3 regions of the Streptomyces sp. NPDC021562 genome follow, and region 1 is predicted to be linked to each of the others. Evidence: riboswitches for the same ligand, from Rfam matches in the RefSeq annotation. Region 1 holds a riboswitch; each other region holds the start of a gene.

Region 1 (6,641 bases):
TGCGGGCTCGCCCAGGACGACGGCGACGTGTTCCTGACCGTCGGTCAGGCCGTGGAAGGTGACGAGTTCGGCGTTGACGCTGTAGCCGTCGGTGAAGCGCAGCGGGACCCGGACGCGGGCGCGCTGGGTGGCGGCGGGGAAGTCGGTCATCGGGGTCTCCAGTGTCCGGGTGCAGGACGGCTGTCCCGTGCGGGACGCGTGCTCCTGCTTCAGATTTGAAGCAGATCCACGGCTGGAACCATACCCCATGCTTTAAATTTGAAGCAACAGGTTTCCGGGCGGCCCGCGAAATCGGGGTTCACGAACCGGAACACGGCGACGACGAGCGCCGCCGCCACGGCACCTCGTCGGAGGTCGGCCGCGGCTTCTCGTCCCCCTCCAGCGCCCGCGCGATCACGGAGCTGATCTCCTCCAGCTGCGTGACCTGCTCCTCGGAGAGGTGGTCGAACACCGCCGCGCGCACCGTCTCCACGTGCCCGGGCGCCGTGCGCTCCAGGGCCGCCATGCCCTTGTCCGTCAGGATCGCGAAACTGCTCCGCTTGTCCCACTGGCAGTCCTCGCGCCGGATCAGCCCGTCCTTCTCCAGCCGGGTCACGGCGTAGGTCAGCCGGCTTCGGGTGATCTTGGACCTGGCGGCGAGATCGGTCATCCGCAGCTTGCGCTCCGGTTCCTCGGAGAGGTTGGCCAGAATGCCGTAGTAGAGGTGCGGCATGCCGGCGTCCTGCTGGAGCTGGCGGTCGATCGCGTCCTCCAGGAGGTGGGTCGCCGCCATGAACGCGCGCCAGGCGCGCTGCTCCTTCGGCGTGAGCCAGCGAGTCGTCATGGGACCAGTGTAGGTTTGTTTCAAACTTTAACCAAGCGTCCGGTTCACACCCCGCCGACCGTCGAGAGTGGTCCAGCCGACCGCCGAGAGTGGTTCCGCCGACCGCGGGAGTGGTCCCGCCCGCCGCCGAGAGTGAGCGCGTCCGATGCCGTACCCCCACGTCCTGCTGTCCGCCGCCGTCTCCCTGGACGGCTACCTCGACGACACCGGCCCCGAACGGCTGCTGCTCTCCTCGCCGGCCGACTTCGACCGGGTCGATGAGGTGAGGGCCGGCTCCGACGCCATCCTGATCGGCGCCGGCACGATCCGCGCGGACAACCCACGGCTCCTGGTGTACTCCGAGGCCCGCCGTGCCGCCCGGATCGCCGCCGGCCGGCCCGAGTACCCCCTCAAGGTCACGGTCACCGCGACCGGCGACCTCGACCCGGGCGCGAAGTTCTGGCACACGGGCGGCGACAAGCTCGTCTGCACGACCGACTCGGGCGCGGAGCGGGCGGCCGCCCTGGGCATCGCCGCCGACATCGTCCCGCTGGGCCCCGAGCTCGACTGGCCCGCGCTGCTGACCCACCTCCACGACGTCCGCGGTGTGGCCCGCCTGATGGTGGAGGGCGGCGGCACCGTCCACACCCAGCTGCTCCAGCGGGGCCTGGCCGACGAGCTCCAGCTGGTCCTCGCCCCGGTCTTCGTGGGCGACCCGAAGGCGCCGCGCCTGTTCGGTCCCGGCGGCTACCAGGCCGGACGGCTGCGCCTGGTGGAGACCCGCCGTATCGAGGACGTCGTCCTGATGCGCTACGAGCCCACCGCCCCCGGCGCGGGCGGCTCAGTGTCCGCCGCCGACCGCCACTGGCTGCGGCTCGCGTGCGAGCTGGCGGCCCAGTGCCCGCCCTCGGCGACGGCGTTCAGCGTCGGCGCGGTGGTGGTCGCCGCCGACGGCACGGAACTGGCCCGCGGCCACTCCAGGGAGGCGGGCGACCCGGTGGCCCACGCGGAGGAGGCGGCCCTCGCCAAGATCGACCCCGCCGACCCCCGGCTGGCCACGGCCACCGTCTACACCAGCCTGGAGCCCTGCACCCACCGCGCCTCCCGTCCCCACCCCTGCGCGGAGCTGATCCTCGGCGCGGGTGTGCGCCGGGTGGTCACGGCCTGGCGCGAGCCGGACACGTTCGTGCGGGCGGCGGACGGGACGGGGATGCTGCGGGAGCGGGGGGTGTCGGTGGTGGTCCTGGCCGAGTACGAGGCCCTGGCCAAGGCGCCGAACGCGCACCTGGAACGGCCCCGCGGCTAGGCCTCCGCGCGGCGGCGCTCGTAACCCGTGTGACTCGCACTCTTCGGATGGCGTATGCTGGTGTCACCGACGCGGGGTGGAGCAGCTCGGTAGCTCGCTGGGCTCATAACCCAGAGGTCGCAGGTTCAAATCCTGTCCCCGCTACTGAAACTCAGGGCCGGAATCCAGATCACGGATTCCGGCCCTGAGGCGTGTCCGGGCGCGTGTTTCTTGAATGCGTGGTCAACTCGACCGTTTTTGGCCGGTCGTGGCAGGTAAGTCCACCCTGTGGAAGCTTAATGATCAAGGCGAATGGCTTGGAATCTTACCTCCGGGTCTATTAACGTTCGATAACGCAGCGCGGTCGTCCCAGCCGTCACCCGAGATGGCTCCGTGCGCACGCGCCGAATCCCGTCAAGGGAACCGGGGAACCACCACCTTGGGGTGAATCGCACGGCTGCCGCCGAGTACGAATCGGTCGGTATACGCGCGTAGGAGACCTTCCTGCTCCGAACCCGTCAGCTAACCCGGTAGGCGGCGGAAGGAAAGGAGTGCGCCCGCGTGGCGTCCAACCGGCCTGCTCCGACAGCCCCGTTCGTGCCCAGCCAGCGGCAGCCCGACACCTTCGGTTACGGCACCTACCGCACCGACGAGGGCCCCTGGGAGGAGTGGAACCCCACCGAGGAGTCCCTCGCCCCCGAGCGCGGCCGGCACCGGATCGCCAAGCAGCGCGGCGGCGGACTCGCCCGCAGCTCCACGGTCCTCGGCGTCGGTGTCATCGCCGCCGTCGGCGCGGGCGGCATGGCCAGCGCCAACACCGGCCACCCGCCGGTCTCCATCTCCCTGCCGGACCTGCCCTCCGTCGACTCCCTGCTGGGCGACGGCGGCGGCCACCAGGCCACGCAGACGGCGCTGAGCAGCGTCACCACGACGGCCGCCACGGACGGGGACTCCTCGTCCGACGCCGGCGAGGCGCTGCGCAGCCGCATCATCGCCCAGGCCGAGCGGCAGCAGAACCAGCTGGACACCAAGGCCGGCGCCAAGGCCGTGGCCGCCGCCGACAGGGCGCTGGCCGCCGCGGAGGCGAAGGCGGAACAGGCCGCGGCCGCCAAGGCCGGCGCCGCCAAGGAGAAGGCGGTGGCCGCCGCCGCGCAGAAGGCCGAGCAGGCCCGGATCGCGGCGCTGGCCAAGCAGTACACGCTGCCGGTCGTGTCGTACACGATCACCGGCACCTTCGGTCAGGCCGGCTCCATGTGGTCCTCCGGCTACCACACCGGCCTCGACTTCGCCGCGCCCACCGGCACGCTGATCAAGGCCGTCCACGGCGGCACGATCACCGAGGCGGGCTGGGCCGGCTCCTACGGCTACCGCACGATCCTCACCCTCGACGACGGCACCGAGCTGTGGTTCTGCCACCAGTCGTCGATCGGCGTCAAGGTCGGCCAGAAGGTCGCCACCGGCGACGTCATCGGCCGCGTGGGCGCCACCGGCAACGTCACCGGCCCGCACCTCCACCTCGAGGTCCACCCCGGCGGCCAGCCCACCGGCATCGACCCGATGACCTGGCTGCGTGGCAAGGGCCTCAACCCCTGACGCACCTCCACCGGCCCCGGCGGGCCTCCCGCTTTTACGAGAACTTCGTACTGCCTGGGATGGCCCGCCTGCCGCGCCGCGTTGGAATGGAGCATGACTGCTTCTTCCGCATCCCCTGTCCTCCGTAAGCTCGGCGCCTCCGACCTGGAGGTGTTCCCGCTCGCCCTCGGCGGCAACGTCTTCGGCTGGACCGCCGACGAGGCCACCTCCTTCGCCGTCCTCGACGCGTACACCGCCGCGGGCGGCAACTTCGTCGACACCGCCGACTCCTACTCCGCCTGGGTCGAGGGCAACCAGGGCGGCGAGTCCGAGACGATCATCGGCAAGTGGCTCAAGGCGCGCGGCAACCGCGACGACGTGGTCGTCGCGACTAAGGTCAGCCAGCACCCCGCGTACCAGGGTCTGTCGGCCGCCAACATCAAGGCCGCCGCCGACGCGTCCCTGCGCCGCCTCGACACCGACCACATCGACCTCTACTACACCCACTTCGACAAGCCCGAGGTACCGGTGGAGGAGATCATCGGAGCGCTGGACGAGCTGGTGCGCGCCGGCAAGGTCCGGCACATCGCCGCGTCCAACATCAGCGCCGAGCGGCTCCAGGAGTCCCTGGACTTCTCCGACCGCGAGGGCCTGGCCCGGTACGTGGCCCTCCAGCCGCACTACAACCTGGTCTCCCGCGACACCTACGAGGGCCCCCTCCAGGACCTCGCCTCCCGTACCGGCCTCGCCGCGGTCCCGTACTTCGCCCTCGCCTCCGGTTTCCTCACCGGCAAGTACCGCCCCGGCACGACGGTCGACAGCGCCCGGGCGGGCGGCGCCGCCAAGTACCTGGAGTCCGAGCGCGGCCAGCGGGTGCTGGTGGCCCTGGACGAGATCGCCGAGGCCCACGCGGCGCCCGTCCCGGCGGTCGCCCTGGCCTGGCTGGCGGCCCAGCCCACCGTCACGGCCCCCATCGCCTCGGCCCGCACGGTGGAGCAGCTCCCGGCCCTCCTCGCCGTGGCGGACCTGACCCTGACGGAGGAGGAACTGCAGAAGCTGACGCGGGCTTCGGCCTGACGGCGACGGCGCACCGCTACGGCGACCGCGACGGGGCGGTGGCCCGGCTGCCCTCCGCCCCCGGTCCTCTCCCCGGGGGCGGCTGCATGTGCCGGTGCCGCGGGGTCGGCCGCGCGCCCCGGCGGCGCACGGTACGTGCACGACGGGCGTCCCGGTGGTGCCGGGCCGGCCCCCGCCTTCCCCCGGCCCCTACGACCGGTACGGGTTGTAGGGCGTGGACGGCAGGGGTGTCGCGCCGTACCACGCCGGGGCTCCGGGGAGCGGTGTGACCGGGTAGCCGTAGCCCGTGCCCGACGTGCGGGACGCGTACTCCAGGGCGGGGCGGGCGAGTTCGCGGCGGCTCCACAGTTCGGTCAGCAGTTCCCGTTCCCGTACGACGAAGTCGGCCCCCGCCCGTCCCCGCTGCCCCCGGCGCCGCAGCTGCGCGAGTGTCGTCGCGTACTCCTCGTACTCGGCGACCGCCCGCCCGGCGGGCTTCCCGAAGTGGTACGCGGCGTACTCCCGGGCGATCTGCCGGGCCCGCATCGACCCGAGGACGAACGGCTCGGCCACCCCCAGCCACCCCGCGTACACGTACGCCGGCAACTCCTCCCGCACCGTCCGCAGCTCCCGCTGCCGGGTCCACACCGCCAGCCAGGTCAGCAGCCCGAACAACGGCACCATGAACATGCCGTACACGGCGAAGAACCCGAACTGCCCGAAGGTCGAGGACCCGTTCCAGAGCGCGTGCATGCTCATCGCGAGCAGCAGCCCGCACACCGGCACCAGCACGCGCCGCGCCCGCTGCCGTTCCCCGGAGAGCGCGGCGATGCCGAAGCCGATCCCGGTGAGGACGGTGAACAGGGGGTGCGCGAAGGGCGACATGACGATGCGCACGAAGAAGGTGGCGGCGGTGACGGAGGCGATCCCGCGGTCACCGGTCAGCTGGTCGGTCCCGAAGGCGGTACCGAGGTAGAGGATGTTCTCGGTGAACGCGAACCCCGTGGCGGTGACCCCGGCCACCACCACCCCGTCCACGATCCCGGTGAAGTCCCGTCTGCGGAAGAGGAAGACCAGCAGCACGGCCGCGGCCTTCGCGGACTCCTCGACGATCGGCGCTATCACGGTCGCCCCGAGCGTGTCCGCGCCGCTCGGATCCGCGGTCGCCGTCGCTATCCAGTGGGTCGCGAAGCTGTTGGCGACGATGGCTATCAGCGCGGCCGCGCAGGCACCCCAGGCGAAGGCGAACAGCACGTTCCGCCAGGGGCCCGGCTGCACGCGGTCGAGCCACCGGAAGGCGCCCACCAGCAGCGGCACGGGCAGCACGGCGAGCCCGAGCCCGACGAGGAACCCCTCGGTCCCCGTCTGTTCCCGTACCAGCGCGAGGATGACGAGCCCGGAGACGGCCAGCAGCGTGCCCAGCGCCCCGTACCGCACCCAACGCCGCTGCCACCAGCGAGGATGCCGCAGCCCTTCGTCGGCGGGATGCGGCGGGTACTGCGGGTACGGCGGGTACTGCGGCGGGGAGGTGGCCACGGCATCGACCCTAACGAGGTGACTCCAGTCGGTGCTGCTCGCTCGGCCGCACCCGATGCTGTACGCGACGGAAGAGCAGATCGTTCACCACATGTCCCTTGTCCAGCCCCTGACCCTCGAAACGGGTCAGCGGCCGGTACGGCGGACGTGGCGCGAAACCGCCGTCGGCCTGCGTGTTCTCGAAGTCGGGGTGCGCTTCGAGCACGTCGAGCATCTGCTCGGCGTACGGCTCCCAGTCCGTCGCGCAGTGTACGGTCGCCCCCGGCTTCAGCCTGGTCGCGGCGAGGTCGAGGAACTCGGGCTGGATCAGCCGCCGCTTGTGGTGCCGCTTCTTCGGCCAGGGGTCGGGGAAGTAGACGCGCAGCCCGTCGAGCGAGTCGGGCCTGAGCA
Region 2 (6,641 bases), on a different contig from region 1:
GTTCACCGAACGCACGACCGCCGGGCAGCGCACCCTGGACCCGTACTCCAAGCTGCTGGAGGAGCGGATCGTCTTCCTGGGCGCGCCCGTCGACGAGACCTCGGCCAACGACGTGCTGGCGCAGCTGATGTACCTGGAGCACGCGGCTCCGGAGCGGGACATCGCGCTGTACATCAACTCCCCCGGCGGCTCGTTCAGCGCGATGGCCGCGATCTACGACACGCTCCGGTACGTCACCTGCGAGGTGGAGACCGTCTGCCTGGGGCAGGCCGGCGCCGCGGCCGCGGTGCTGCTCGCGGCCGGCACCCCGGGCAAACGCTCGGTGCTGCCCGGCGCCCGCGTGGTGCTGCGGCAACCGGCCCTGCCGGAGCCGGTGCAGGGCCGGCCGAGCGATCTGTTCATCCAGGCGGCGGAGTGGGAAAGGACCCGCGCGATGGTGGAGGAGATGCTCGTCCGGCACACCGGGCGCACCCCCGGGCAGGTCCAGCAGGACCTGGAGCGGGACCTGGTCCTGGACGCGCCGGGGGCGGTGGCGTACGGGCTGGCGGACCGGGTCATGCCCGCGCACCGGCCCCCGCTCGGCCGGCCGCACGCGGGGTGAGCCGCCGATGCTGCCACCGGAGCTGCCGCCGCTGCCCGCGCTGACCCGCGCGGAGGGCGAGCTGATCGACCGTTACCTGGACGTGGTCGACCTGCTGGGCCGTATCAACCCGGCGCAGAACGAGGACACCTACCGCGGTCTGCGCGCCGCGCAGGCGCTGGTGCGCGCGGCGTCCGAGCTGCGCGACGCGCTGGCCCTGATGCATCGACGGGGCGAGACGGAGCTGCACGGGGACACGCTGGCACGGGCGTTGCGGGTGCTCGACGGCGAGCGCCGGACCGCTCGCGTCGCACTCCCGCCCGACTGCGTACGGTGACCTCCGCAGGAGTCCAGGCCGATGCGTCGACGCCACGCCCGGGCCGGAGTTGAAACGACCCAAAGGGGTTACCGCCGTTCGGCGGAGTGTGGCGTGGTTTTACCTGACCGAAAAAGCCGCTCGACTCGCCTGCTCCACAGGGGTCGTGGAGCGCTTCGACGCAGGTCCGGGCCTACGCAGTGGAGTTGACGGAGAATCGAACACAGGGCTGTCCACCCGAACGGGTGGGTGGTGAGTAACCCCACAAATCCCCGGTTCCGTTGGGATTTTCGGACACGAGTGCGTGAAGATCCCTGTCTGACGACAAGCCCCCGCCACCACGGCGGGGCGGTCCGGGCGGACGCCGAGTCCTGCCGCCGCCCGGATGACGTCGACAGCAGTGCATCGGCAGGAGTGGAGGACCCAAGCACGACGGGTCGCCGGAACGGTCACGCCATGACCGGACCGAGCAGCCCTTGGGGTGAAGCCGTGGCAACGCGGCCGGGCAACTTCGCCAGCCCGAATCCGACAGGTCATCCTTCACAGGCGGCTGACGAAGGGTTGCGCATGACTGCGCTCAATCGTGTTCCGTCGCTCATGGCCCGGGCCGGTACGGCCTCGGCGCTGACGATCGCCGCCGTGGGCGGCTCGATCGTGATCCCTGGTGTCGCCTCCGACGCCTCGGCCGCCACGCTGGCGACGAAGGCACTGCAGGTCGCCGCCTCGAAAAAGGGCTCACCCTACCGGTGGGGCGCCACCGGACCGAACAGGTTCGACTGCTCCGGGCTCACGCTGTACTCGTTCAAGAAGGCGGGCAAGACCCTGCCGCGAACGGCGGCCCAGCAGTACAACAAGACCCGTCACATCTCGGCCGGCAGCCGCAAGGCCGGGGACCTGGTCTTCTTCCACTCGGGTTCCAGCGTGTACCACGTCGGCATCTACGCCGGGAAGGGAAAGATCTGGCACGCCCCGAAGACCGGGGACGTGGTGAAGCTCCAGAAGATCTGGACGAAGAGCGTCTGGTACGGCCGGGTCAGCTGACCCCGCCGCGCACCGGCCGGCGGGAGCTCAGGGCTACGGCTCCTGCTGGCCGGCCGCGGTGACGGGGTGGGCCGGGACCGTCCAGGGCAGTTCGACGAAGACCGTCTTGCCGCCCTCCCGGGTGGGGCGGACCCGGAGTCTGCCGCCGTACTCGGCGGTGAGCCAGCGGATGATGACCATGCCGCGGCCGTTGTCCTGCTGGACCGCGGCGGGAAGTCTCCTGGGGAAGCGCGGATGACTGTCCGTGACGCCGATGCGCAGGTGCTCGTCCCGGTCGAGGCCGAGGTCCAGCGTGAAGGTGGGCGACTGCCCGAAGGTGTGCTGCACGGCGTTGGTGGCGAGCTCGGAGACGATGAGGCGGACGGTGTCCGCCGTTTCCGTCTCCGGTGGCAGTCCCCACTCCGCGAGGGTGTCCAGCGCATACGCCCGGGCCGCGGCGACCGAGGCGGGTTCGCTCGGCAGGGTGACGGATGCTTCCAGATGGTCTGCCATGGCGACGTCGTCCCTTTCCTCGGGACCGGAGTCCGACTTCCTCGGGACCGGAGTCCGGCACGGTGGGGATGGTTCGAGTACGGTCCCGGACTGGTACTTCTCCGCCAGACTGCCATTACGGGGCCGGTCGCGGGGAGCGATCCACCAAGATGTGCATATATCTGTCGCTCGAAGCGGTGAACTCTGCGACACCGGACCGTATATGGGCGGCCAGATTGAGTAGGGAGTAGCCCATGCAGAACGGTCCCGCGGTACGCCGCCGGAAACTGGGCGCCGAACTGCGCATGCTGCGCACCGGTGCGGGTCTCACGAGCGGCGAGGCCGCCCGCCTGGTGGGCTGGCACCAGTCGAAAGTGAGCCGGATCGAGACCGGCGCCAGCGGTGTGAAACCGGCCGATGTGCGGTTACTTCTCGACGCCTACGGGGTGGCCGAGGGGCAGCTGCGCGAGTTGCTGCTGGTATTGGCGGGGTCGGAGGACACCGCGGGACGACATCACTGGTGGCACGCCTACCGGGGGGTGCTGCCGCCCGCCTACCGGGATTTCATCAGCCTGGAGTCGCAGGCGAGCGCGATGCGCACGCTGGAGACCTCGGTGGTGCCGGGGCTCCTGCAGACCGCCGAGTACGCCCGCGCGGTGACCCGGGTGGCCGCCGACGGGCTCGACGAACAGGCCCTCGACGCCCTGGTGGAGGTGCGTCTGGCCAGGCAGGACGTGCTCCGGGGTGATCCGCCGCTGAAACTGAGCGCGGTCCTGGACGAGGCGGTGCTGCGCCGGGAGGTGGGCGGCCCGGGGGTGATGGCCCGACAGCTGGAGCGGCTGACGGAGGCGGCCCGGTTGCCGCAGGTGCGGCTCCAGGTGCTGCCGTTCGCGGCGGGGGCGCATGTCGGCATCACCGGCCCTTTCGTAATCTTCTCATTTCCGAGCACTTCTGATCTGGATGTGGTTGTTCTCGACCAGTTGACGAGTAGCCTCTACCTCGAACGGAAAGAAGACCTCCAGGCCTACGCGGAGGCCTTCAACACCCTTCAGATCCACGCCCTTTCACCCGAGGACTCGTTGGATTACATCGCCGGGATAGGTGACGGCGCGTAAGGAGGCACCATGACTGCACTGCCTCGGAACGTACCTTCAAGTACGGATCTGCCCGGTGTGCGATGGCTGCGCAGCAGCTACAGCACCGGAGCGAACAACTGCGTGGAGACGGCACGGCCGCACTCCGGCCCACCGGCCGGGCTGCTCGCCGTACGCGACTCCAAGCACCCCGCCGGGCCCGCGCTGCTCTTCTCCCCCGAGAGCTGGGCGGGTTTCGTGGCCACGTTCACCGGCTGATCAGCCGGTAACCGATTCCGTATCCGCATGCGCGCAAGGCCCGGCCGTGTCACGCCGACTCATGGTCGTGTCTCGCCGATCACACGTACAGCGCGTTCGATCTCGGCCCCGGAGAGGTCGGCACGGGCGGTCAGCCTGAGCCGTGAGACGCCGTCCGGCACGGAAGGCGGACGGAAACAGCCCACGGCCAGGCCTGCCGACCGGCAGTCGGCCGCCCACCGCACGGCCTCCTCCGGGGACGGGGCCCGCACGGAGACCACCGCGGCGTCCGGTCGTACCGCCGACAGGCCCGCGGCGGTCAGCCGTGCGTGCAGTTCGGCGGCCACCTCGCGGGCCCGGGCCGCGCGGGCGGGTTCGCGCCGCAGCAGCCCGAGGGCCGCCAGCGCCGCGCCCGCGGCCGCGGGCGCCAGACCGGTGTCGAAGATGAAGGTCCGCGCCGCGTTCACCAGGTGGTCGATCACCCGGGCCGGCCCCAGCACGGCCCCGCCCTGGCTGCCCAGCGACTTGGACAGGGTCACCGTGACCACCACGTCGTCGGCCCCGGCGAGACGGGCCGCGTACGGCGCGCCCCGCCCGCCGTCCCCGATGACCCCGAGTCCGTGGGCGTCGTCCACGAGCAGTCCGGCGCCGTGCTCCCGGCACGCCTCGGCCAGCGCGGCGAGCGGCGCCGCGTCACCGTCGACCGAGAACACCGTGTCGGAGACGACCAGCGCGGGCCCCTCGCGCGTGCCCAGCGCCTTGCGCACGGCGTCCGGGTCGGCGTGCCCGACGACCTGCGTGCTCCCCCGCGCCAGCCGGCAGCCGTCGATCAGGGAGGCGTGGTTGAGGGCGTCGGAGACGATCAGGGAGCCGTGCGGGCCGAGCGCGGTGACGGCGGCGAGGTTGGCCGCGTAGCCCGAGGAGAAGACCAGGGCCGCCTCGAACCCGCAGAACCCGGCCAGCTCGCGCTCCAGCTCGGTGTGCAGCTCCGTCGTGCCGGTCACCAGCCGGGAACCGGTGGAGCCACCGCCCCACGTCCGGGCGGCCTCGGCCGCGCCCTCGGCGACCTCGGGATGGCGGGCGAGGCCCAGGTAGTCGTTGCTCGCCAGGTCCAGCAGCGGTGAGTCGGCGGGACGGGGGCGCAGGGTCCGTACGAGTCCGGCGCGGCGGCGGAGTTCCGCCTGTTCGTCGATCCAGCCGAACGCCATGGCCCCTCCGGTGCTTTTGTAGGCAATGAACAGACCCTAGCGGGACCGTCGGCCACCCACTGTGTGGTGATACCCACATGTCGATCTGACAGGGTTGTGCGAACTCTCCTTGGCCCGGAGCAGCCTCGTAGTACAGGATCGGCTCTCATGGACCTGCTGAACACGCTGGTGGACAAGGGGCTTCGGCGCGAGCTGCCGACCCGCGAGGAAGCGCTCGCCGTGCTGGCGACCTCCGACGACGACGTACTGGACGTGGTGGCCGCGGCGGGCAAGGTGCGCCGGCAGTGGTTCGGCCGGCGCGTGAAACTCAACTACCTGGTCAACCTCAAGTCGGGGCTGTGCCCGGAGGACTGCTCGTACTGCTCGCAGCGCCTCGGCTCCTCGACCGGCATCCTGAAGTACAGCTGGCTCAAACCCGACGAGGCCTCCAAGGCGGCGGCCGCGGGCCTCGCCGGGGGCGCCAAGCGGGTCTGCCTGGTGGCCTCCGGGCGCGGTCCGACCGACCGGGACGTGGACCGGGTCGCCGGCACCATCAAGGCGATCAAGGAGCAGAACGAGGGCGTCGAGGTGTGCGCCTGCCTCGGACTGCTCTCCGACGGCCAGGCGGAGCGGCTGCGCGAGGCGGGCGCGGACGCCTACAACCACAACCTCAACACGTCCGAGGGGACGTACGGGGACATCACGACCACGCACACGTACGCCGACCGGGTGGACACCGTCAACAAGGCGCACGCGGCCGGCCTCTCGGCGTGCTCCGGGCTGATCGCCGGCATGGGCGAGACGGACGAGGACCTGGTCGACGTGGTCTTCTCGCTGCGCGCGCTGGACCCCGACTCGGTGCCGGTCAACTTCCTGATCCCGGTCGAGGGCACCCCGCTGGCCAAGGAGTGGAACCTCACCCCGCAGCGCTGTCTGCGCATCCTGGCGATGGTGCGGTTCGTCTGCCCCGATGTCGAGGTGCGCATCGCGGGCGGCCGTGAGGTGCACCTGCGCACCATGCAGCCGCTCGCCCTGCACCTGGCCAACTCGATCTTCCTCGGCGACTACCTGACCACCGAGGGCCAGGCCGGCCAGGCCGACCTGGAGATGATCGCGGACGCCGGGTTCGTGGTGGAGGGGTCCGAGGAGACGACGCTGCCCCGGCACCGTGCCGAGGCCAGGGGCGCGGTCCCCGGGGCGCACGCGGGCGCCGGGTGCGGGTCGGAGGCGGGGTGCGGATCGGCGTGCGGTTCCCACGAGGGTTCCGGTGCCCACGCGGACGTGTGCGGTACGGCCGTCGCCAACGAGCCCCGCACCGACCTGGTCGCCGTCCGCCGCCGGGGTGCCGGAACGGACCTCGCGCCCAATGCCTGACCTGAGCCTGCCCGAGCTGCTGGAACTGGACCGGCGGCACGTCTGGCATCCGTACGGTCCGATGCCAGGCCGGGCCGAACCGCTCGTCGTGGAGTCGGCGAGCGGGGTCCGGCTGCGGCTCGCGGACGGCTCGGGCGAACTGGTCGACGGCATGTCGTCCTGGTGGTCGGCGATCCACGGCTACAACCACCCCGTCCTCAACCAGGCCGCGCGCGACCAGCTCGGCCGGATGAGCCATGTGATGTTCGGCGGGCTCACCCACGAGCCCGCCGTCCGGCTGGCGAAGCTCCTTGTCGACATGTCTCCCGCCGGTCTCGAGCACGTCTTCCTGGCGGACTCCG
Region 3 (6,641 bases), on a different contig from region 1:
CGAGTCCCTGCTCCAGGTAGGTGTCGACGTCGCCCCAGGTCTCCTCGATGCTCTCGACGGCCGCCGCCAGGTACTCCGCGCGCGCGTCGAAGAGCGGGCTGAGCAGTTCCATCACCTCGGGGCTGTAGACGCTGTCCCCGCTGCCACTGCGCTTCACCCGGTAGCGGCGGTGCTTGGCGTTGGACTCCAGGTAGTCGGCGAGGATCGCGTCCCGTTCCACACCCACCGCGAGCAGCGTCACGGCGATCGAGATGCCCGCGCGGTCCTTGCCGGCCGCGCAGTGCATCAGCGCCGGGACGCTGTCCTCGGCGAGGGCGTGCAGCACGCGCGCGTGCTCGCCGGTACGGTCCTTGACGATCATGCGGTACGAGTTGACCATCCGGGCCGCCGCCCTGCCGTCGCCCAGGAGCCCCCGCAACTGCTCGATATCACCCTCGCGGACCATCGTCCAGAACTCGGCGCCGTGCGCCGGGTCGCTCAGGGGCAGGTTCACGTTCCGCACGCCGGGCAGTTCGACGTCCGGGCCCTCCAGCTTCTGGTCCGCCGCGTTGCGGAAGTCGAAGATCGTGTGCAGGCCCAGGGAGGCGAGGAACTGCGCGTCCTGCTCCGTCGCGTGCGCGAGGTGCCCGCTGCGGAACAGCACGCCGTGCCGCACCCGGCGCCCGTCCACGGTCGGCAGGCCGCCCACGTCACGGAAGTTGCGCACACCGGCCAGCTCGGGCTCGGTGGACGGGACCTGCTGCGTCACGGGGGCTCCTCCCGGCCGGCCCCGTCGGCGCGGCTCGTCGACGGGCACTGCGTCGACCATACGACATCGGTTTCCACAGGCAATGAGTTGTCCACAGACGTTGCCTCCGGGGCCCGCGGCCCTTGATGATGTTGGGGCTTGAGCGGATCTGTTGGCACCTGTGTGAGGTTTCTCGATGGTGGACATCGCCGAAAACGGTCGTACCTGGCTCCTGTCGGGCCCCGGGAGCAGCTACGCGCTGCATCTGACGGAGGCCGGCGAACTGCTTCACCTGCACTGGGGGCCGCGTATCCGGCTCGCCGACGCCGAGGCCCTCAGCACCCGGGTGCTGCCCGGCTACTGGCCCTTCGAGTCCCCGCTCGACGGCCGTGAGGAGTACCCCGTCGAGGGCGGCCCCCGCTTCGTGCGCCCCGCGCTGTCCGTGCGCACCGAGGAGCGCCGCGGCACGGAGTGGACCTTCGAGTCGTACGAGACGGCGGGCGACGCGGGCGACGAGGAACTGCGCCTGCGCTTCCGGGACGACGGGATCGTCATCACCCTGCACTACCGGATGCGCGGCGACGTCGTCGAGCGCTGGGTGACCGTCGGCAACGAGGGCCAGGCGCCCGTGGAGCTGCTGCGCGCCGACGCGGCCACCTGGACGCTGCCCGACCGCGAGGGCTGGCGGCTCTCCCAGCTGCACGGCCGCTGGGCCGCCGAGTCCCGGCTGGTCAGCACCCCGCTCACGTACGGCGAGAAGGTCATCGGCAGCCGTCGCGGCCACACCGGCCACCAGCACCTGCCCTGGGTCGCCCTGGAGACCGACGCCACCGAGGAGCACGGAGAGGTCTGGGGCTGCGCCCTCGGCTGGTCCGGGTCCTGGCGGATCGCCGTCGCCCAGCTTCCCGACGCGCGCGTGCAGATCACCGGCGGCGCCGGCTACGACGACTCGGGCCTGCTGATGCTGGCCGAGGGCGAGTCGTACACCAGCCCCGTGTTCGCGGCCCTGTGGTCCGACGGCGGCTTCGGCGGGGCGAGCCGGGCCTGGCACGCCTACCAGCGGGCGCACGTCATCCCCGACGCGGACCGGGACCGGCCGGTGCTGTTCAACTCGTGGGAGGCGACCACCTTCGACATCTCCGAGGAGCAGCAGGCCACCCTCGCCCGGCGGGCCGCCGCGATCGGCGTCGAGCTGTTCGTGGTGGACGACGGCTGGTTCGGCGCCCGCACCTCCGACCGCGCCGGCCTCGGCGACTGGACACCGAACCCGGACCGGTTCCCGAAGGGCCTGGCGCCCCTCGCCGAGTACGTGCACGCGCTCGGCATGCAGTTCGGCATCTGGGTCGAGCCCGAGATGGTCAACCCGGACAGCGAGCTGTACCGCGCGCACCCCGACTGGGTGCAGTACCAGCAGGGCCGGAAGCGCACGGAGCTGCGCAACCAGCTCGTCCTCAACCTCGCCCGCGAGGACGTCCAGGAGTACCTCTGGGAGCAGCTCGACGCCCTGCTGTCCAGCGCGCCCATCGACTACGTCAAGTGGGACTTCAACCGCTGCTTCACCGACGCGGGCTGGCCGGGCGAGCCCTACCCGCAGCGCCTGTGGGTGGACCACGTGCGGGGCCTGTACGCCCTGCTCGACCGGATCCGCGCGGCCCACCCGGACGTCGCCATCGAGTCCTGCTCCGGCGGCGGCGGCCGGATCGACCTCGGCATCATGAGCCGTACCGACGAGGTGTGGACCTCCGACAACACCGACCCGCTGGACCGGCTCGCCATCCAGCACGGCTTCAGCCAGATCCACCCCGCCCGGGTGATGTCCGCCTGGGTCACCGACAGCCCGAACCACCAGCTCAACGGCCGGGTCAGCTCGCTGCGTTTCCGGTTCGTCAGCTCCATGGCCGGGGCGCTCGGGGTGGGCGGCGACCTCTCGAAGTGGACCGAGGAGGAACTCGCCGAAGCCGGTCACTGGGTGGGGCTCTACAAGGAGATCCGGCCGCTGGTGCAGCGCGGCGAGCAGTTCCGGCTGCGGCCCCCGGCCGGCGGGCTCAGCGCGGTGCAGTACACGCTCGGCGACGAGACCGCCGTCCTCGCCTGGCTCCAGGCGCAGAGCTACGGCGAGCCGGTGCCGGCGCTCCGGCTCAGGGGCCTCGACCCGGAGGCGTCGTACGAATGCCGCGAAACGGGCGAAGTGCACCGCGGCGCCGTGCTGCTGCACCACGGGCTGCAGGTGGGGCTCAAGGGTGACCTGGATGCGGCAGTCATCCGACTCCGTCGCATCTGATCCTTCTGCCTGATTTGGTGCCTTCGTTCCAACTCGCTCTGGAATAGGGGGACGTGGCGTGACGTGCGTGAGGAGCGTCATATCGGTGACCGACCGTCGCGCGTCATGTCCACGTAATGGAGGTGCCTCACAAGGAATTCCCGGGAGCGGAAAAGGCCGGGATGCACGGAGGGTGACCGGGAATTCCCGTAACGGATCAACCGGAGCCAGGAGGTCGGGAACCGATCGCTTGTCCGGGTGCGTCCTGCTCGCTTACGTTCGCCACGCATCCGGACGGAACGCCGAATCCTGCCGCCGCCCGGAGTCCCCACACACTCACCCGTGCCCGGCAGGAGCGGGGGACCCACCAGGCAAGACCGCCTGTTCCGGTTCCCGGGACAGGCCAGGGGTGTAGTCACGCCTTCCGGCGTGGCCGGGCAGCTCCAGCCCGAACCCGACAGCTCACCTCGCAGGCGCCGGAGAGGAACGCGCCATGCCCGCGAGGGGTAAGCACCGCCGCCCGAAGACCCAGCGTCTCACCCGTTCGATGGCCGTCGCCGGAACCGGTGGCGCCGCGCTGGCCCTGCCGCTCATGGGGGCCACCGGCGCCCACGCGGCCACCGCGCAGTCCGTCTCCGCGAAGGCTCCGCAGGCGCTGCCGGCCGTCGCGAAGGCGGCGCCCGGGAAGGCGACCGTACGGACGTCCGCCGCCGCGCGTTCCGCGCACCGCACGTACACCGTGGTGCCGGGCGACTGCCTCTCGGAGATCGCGCGCGACCAGCACATCAGCGGGGGCTGGCACCGGCTCTACGCCGACAACCGGCAGGCCGTCGGAGACAACCCCTCGCTGATCCACCCCGGCCTCGAGCTCACGCTCGGCGGCCGCGGCGCCACGACCACCGGTACCGCCGACTCCGGTGCCCGGCCCGAGGCGCACTCGGCCACCTCGCCGGCCGCCTCGTCTCCGGCGGCCACCCCGTCCGTGCCGTCCACCCCGTCGACCCCGGACGACTCGACGGCGGCCGCCTCCGGACACGTCCTCCCGGTCAGCGGCGCCACCGTCGGCACCGGCTACCACGTGCCGGGCGCCATGTGGTCCAGCGGCTACCACACCGGCGTCGACTTCGTCGTGCCCACCGGCACCCCCGTCAAGGCCGTCGGTGCCGGCACGGTCGTCACGGCCGGCTGGGGCGGCGCCTACGGCAACCAGGTCGTCATCCGGCTCGCCGACGGCTACTACGCGCAGTACGGTCACCTCTCCGCGCTCTCCGTCTCGGCCGGCCAGACCGTGACCGCGGGCCAGCAGGTCGGCCTCTCCGGCGCGACCGGCAACGTGACCGGCCCGCACCTGCACTTCGAGATCCGTACCACCCCCGACTACGGCTCGGACGTGGACCCGGTCGCCTACCTCCGCTCGAAGGGCCTCGCCGTCGGCTGACGGCCGCCCCCGTCGGCCCGGCAATCATCGCGTCAACGTCGCTGAGCAGGCCGTTATTCCAGCCTTGGCCCACTATTTAAAGGTGTCTTATCTCACCGATCGTCAACCCTTTATTACGGTCGCGTAGGTCACAGTCAAAGGTGAATCATGATCCGACGTGGCAGACGATTCGAAGAGTGACAACGCATCAGTGATCGGGTCGTACGTGGCGCTGGGGGACAGCTTCAGCGAGGGCGTCGGCGACCCGGGCCCCGACGGGGCGTTCGTCGGCTGGGCCGACCGGTTCGCGGTACTGCTGTCGGACCGGCGCCCCGAGGACGACTTCCAGTACACCAACCTCGCCGTGCGCGGGAAACTGCTCGACCAGATCGTGGCGGACCAGGTGCCCAAGGCCCTGGAACTCGCCCCGGACCTGGTCTCCTTCTGCGCCGGCGGCAACGACATCATCCGTCCCGGCACCGATCCGGACGAGGTGGCCGAGCGGTTCGAGCGGGCCGTGGTCCGGCTGACCGGGGCCATCGGCACGGTCATGGTGACCACCGGCTTCGACACCCGCAACGTGCCCGTCCTCAAACACCTGCGCGGCAAGATCGCCACCTACAACGGTCATGTGCGGGCGATCGCCGACCGGTACGGCTGCCCCGTGCTGGACCTGTGGTCCCTGAAGACCGTGCAGGACCGGCGGGCCTGGGACGACGACCGGCTGCACCTCTCTCCCGAGGGGCACACGCGGGTGGCGCTGCGGGCCGGTCAGGTGCTCGGCATCGAGGTCCCCGCGGACCCCGACCAGCCCTGGCCGCCGCTGCCGCCCCGCGGCACCCTCGAGATCCGCCGCGACGACGTGCACTGGGCCCGCGAGTACCTGGTCCCGTGGATCGGGCGACGGCTGCGCGGCGAGTCCTCGGGGGACCACGTCACGGCCAAGGGCGCGCTCTCGCCGGACGACATCAAGATGCGGATCGCTGCCGTGGCCTGAGGCGCCCGCCCGCGGGGCGGGCCGGCGGCGGCCCTCTGGGGGCCGCCTCTCACTGCCCCGCGGGCAGCCCCAGTTCCCTGGCCAGCGCCTCGTCGGCCCACTCCTGCGCCCGGGAGCGCGGTACGGCGCCCGGGTAGGAGGTGAGCTGGACGGCGAGCCCGTCGAGCAGGGCCGTCAGCCGCAGGGCCGTGGCCATCGGGTCGGGGCACCGGAACTCACCGGCGGCCACCCCCTCGGCGATGACCTCGGCGAGCGCGGCCTTCCACTGCTGGTCCAGACTGCGGGTCACGTCCCGCAGAGCGGGTTCGCGCAGCGCCACCGCCCAGCCCTCGATCCACAGCCGCCACCCCTTGGCCTGCCCGGTCGGCGCGTACCAGCGCACCGCCGCCCGCAGCCGGCGCAGCGCCGACGTCCGGCGGCCGAGGAGCCGGCGCAGATGCGCGAGATCGCCCTCGGCGGCGTGGGTGAACGCGGCGGCGACCAGCTTCTCCTTGGTGGAGAAGTGGTACAGCACCAGAGCGTTGCTCACGCCGAGCGCCGACGCGACGTCGGCGATGCGCACCGCCGCCACGCCCCGCGCCTCGATCTGCTCGACGGCGGCCCGCAGCAGCTCCTCGCGCCGCTCGGCCACACTCAACCGCACTCTCGCCACGCGGTCACCCTAATCGGTCGTCCCGCCACCCGCGTCGCGGTCTCAGGACAGCGGCAGCCGCATGAGCGTCAGGTCCAGCCAGCGGCCGAACTTGGTGCCCACCTCCCGGACCGTTCCGGCGTGTTCGAAGCCGAACCGCTCGTGCAGCCGGACGGACGGGTCGTTCCGGGCCTCGATACCGGCGATCATCACATGGTGGCCCGCCTCGCGCGCCGCGGCGATCAGCGCGGCCAGCAGCGCGGAGCCGATGCCGAGTCCCTGGCTGCCCTCGCGCACGTAGACGGAGTCCTCCACCGTGTGCCGGTAGCCGTCCAGGGCGCGCCACGGTCCGTAGACCGCGAATCCGGCCACCTCGCCCGGAGCGCCGGCGGCCTCGGCCACGAGCGCCGAACCGCGTGCCAGGTGCGTGGCGAGCCAGGCCGCTCCCTCGGCCGGGGTCTGCGGCGTGTCGGTCCACAGGGCGGTCGAGTGCTCGATCGCGTGGTTGCGGATCGCCCGCACCGCCTCCGCGTCACCGGCCTGTGCCGGGCGGACCGTCACCACGGGGGTCCTCTCGTATAGTGGATTCATGTCCAACATAGTAGATCC

The links. Region 1 has a riboswitch for cyclic di-AMP ahead of AB0G52_RS02455 (M23 family metallopeptidase). Riboswitches for the same ligand answer to the same signal wherever they lie in the genome.
Positions count from the first base shown of each region.
Region 2: another riboswitch for cyclic di-AMP. It lies ahead of AB0G52_RS15580 (C40 family peptidase); the one in region 1 lies ahead of AB0G52_RS02455 (M23 family metallopeptidase).
Region 3: another riboswitch for cyclic di-AMP. It lies ahead of AB0G52_RS32545 (M23 family metallopeptidase); the one in region 1 lies ahead of AB0G52_RS02455 (M23 family metallopeptidase).

Region 1 is NZ_JBFACN010000002.1:18,940-25,580, reverse strand. Features, by position in the region: gene ribA (GTP cyclohydrolase II) at 1-150, opposite strand, end outside; gene AB0G52_RS02470 (MarR family transcriptional regulator) at 299-823, opposite strand; gene AB0G52_RS02465 (dihydrofolate reductase family protein) at 969-2,108, shown strand; tRNA gene AB0G52_RS02460 (tRNA-Met) at 2,179-2,252, shown strand; cyclic di-AMP (ydaO/yuaA leader) riboswitch at 2,480-2,641, shown strand; gene AB0G52_RS02455 (M23 family metallopeptidase) at 2,649-3,680, shown strand; gene AB0G52_RS02450 (aldo/keto reductase) at 3,774-4,736, shown strand; gene AB0G52_RS02445 (PrsW family intramembrane metalloprotease) at 4,926-6,185, opposite strand; gene trmB (tRNA (guanosine(46)-N7)-methyltransferase TrmB) at 6,262-6,641, opposite strand, start outside.
Region 2 is NZ_JBFACN010000009.1:1,385-8,025, reverse strand. Features, by position in the region: gene AB0G52_RS15590 (ATP-dependent Clp protease proteolytic subunit) at 1-601, shown strand, start outside; gene AB0G52_RS15585 (hypothetical protein) at 609-917, shown strand; cyclic di-AMP (ydaO/yuaA leader) riboswitch at 1,276-1,460, shown strand; gene AB0G52_RS15580 (C40 family peptidase) at 1,464-1,937, shown strand; gene AB0G52_RS15575 (ATP-binding protein) at 1,971-2,429, opposite strand; gene AB0G52_RS15570 (Scr1 family TA system antitoxin-like transcriptional regulator) at 2,663-3,523, shown strand; gene AB0G52_RS15565 (DUF397 domain-containing protein) at 3,533-3,760, shown strand; gene AB0G52_RS15560 (8-amino-7-oxononanoate synthase) at 3,820-4,947, opposite strand; gene bioB (biotin synthase BioB) at 5,095-6,300, shown strand; gene AB0G52_RS15550 (adenosylmethionine--8-amino-7-oxononanoate transaminase) at 6,293-6,641, shown strand, end outside.
Region 3 is NZ_JBFACN010000027.1:169-6,809, forward strand. Features, by position in the region: gene AB0G52_RS32535 (tyrosine-protein phosphatase) at 1-748, opposite strand, end outside; gene AB0G52_RS32540 (alpha-galactosidase) at 924-3,008, shown strand; cyclic di-AMP (ydaO/yuaA leader) riboswitch at 3,315-3,476, shown strand; gene AB0G52_RS32545 (M23 family metallopeptidase) at 3,481-4,425, shown strand; gene AB0G52_RS32550 (SGNH/GDSL hydrolase family protein) at 4,616-5,401, shown strand; gene AB0G52_RS32555 (TetR/AcrR family transcriptional regulator) at 5,451-6,053, opposite strand; gene AB0G52_RS32560 (N-acetyltransferase family protein) at 6,096-6,623, opposite strand; gene AB0G52_RS32565 (XRE family transcriptional regulator) at 6,622-6,641, shown strand, end outside.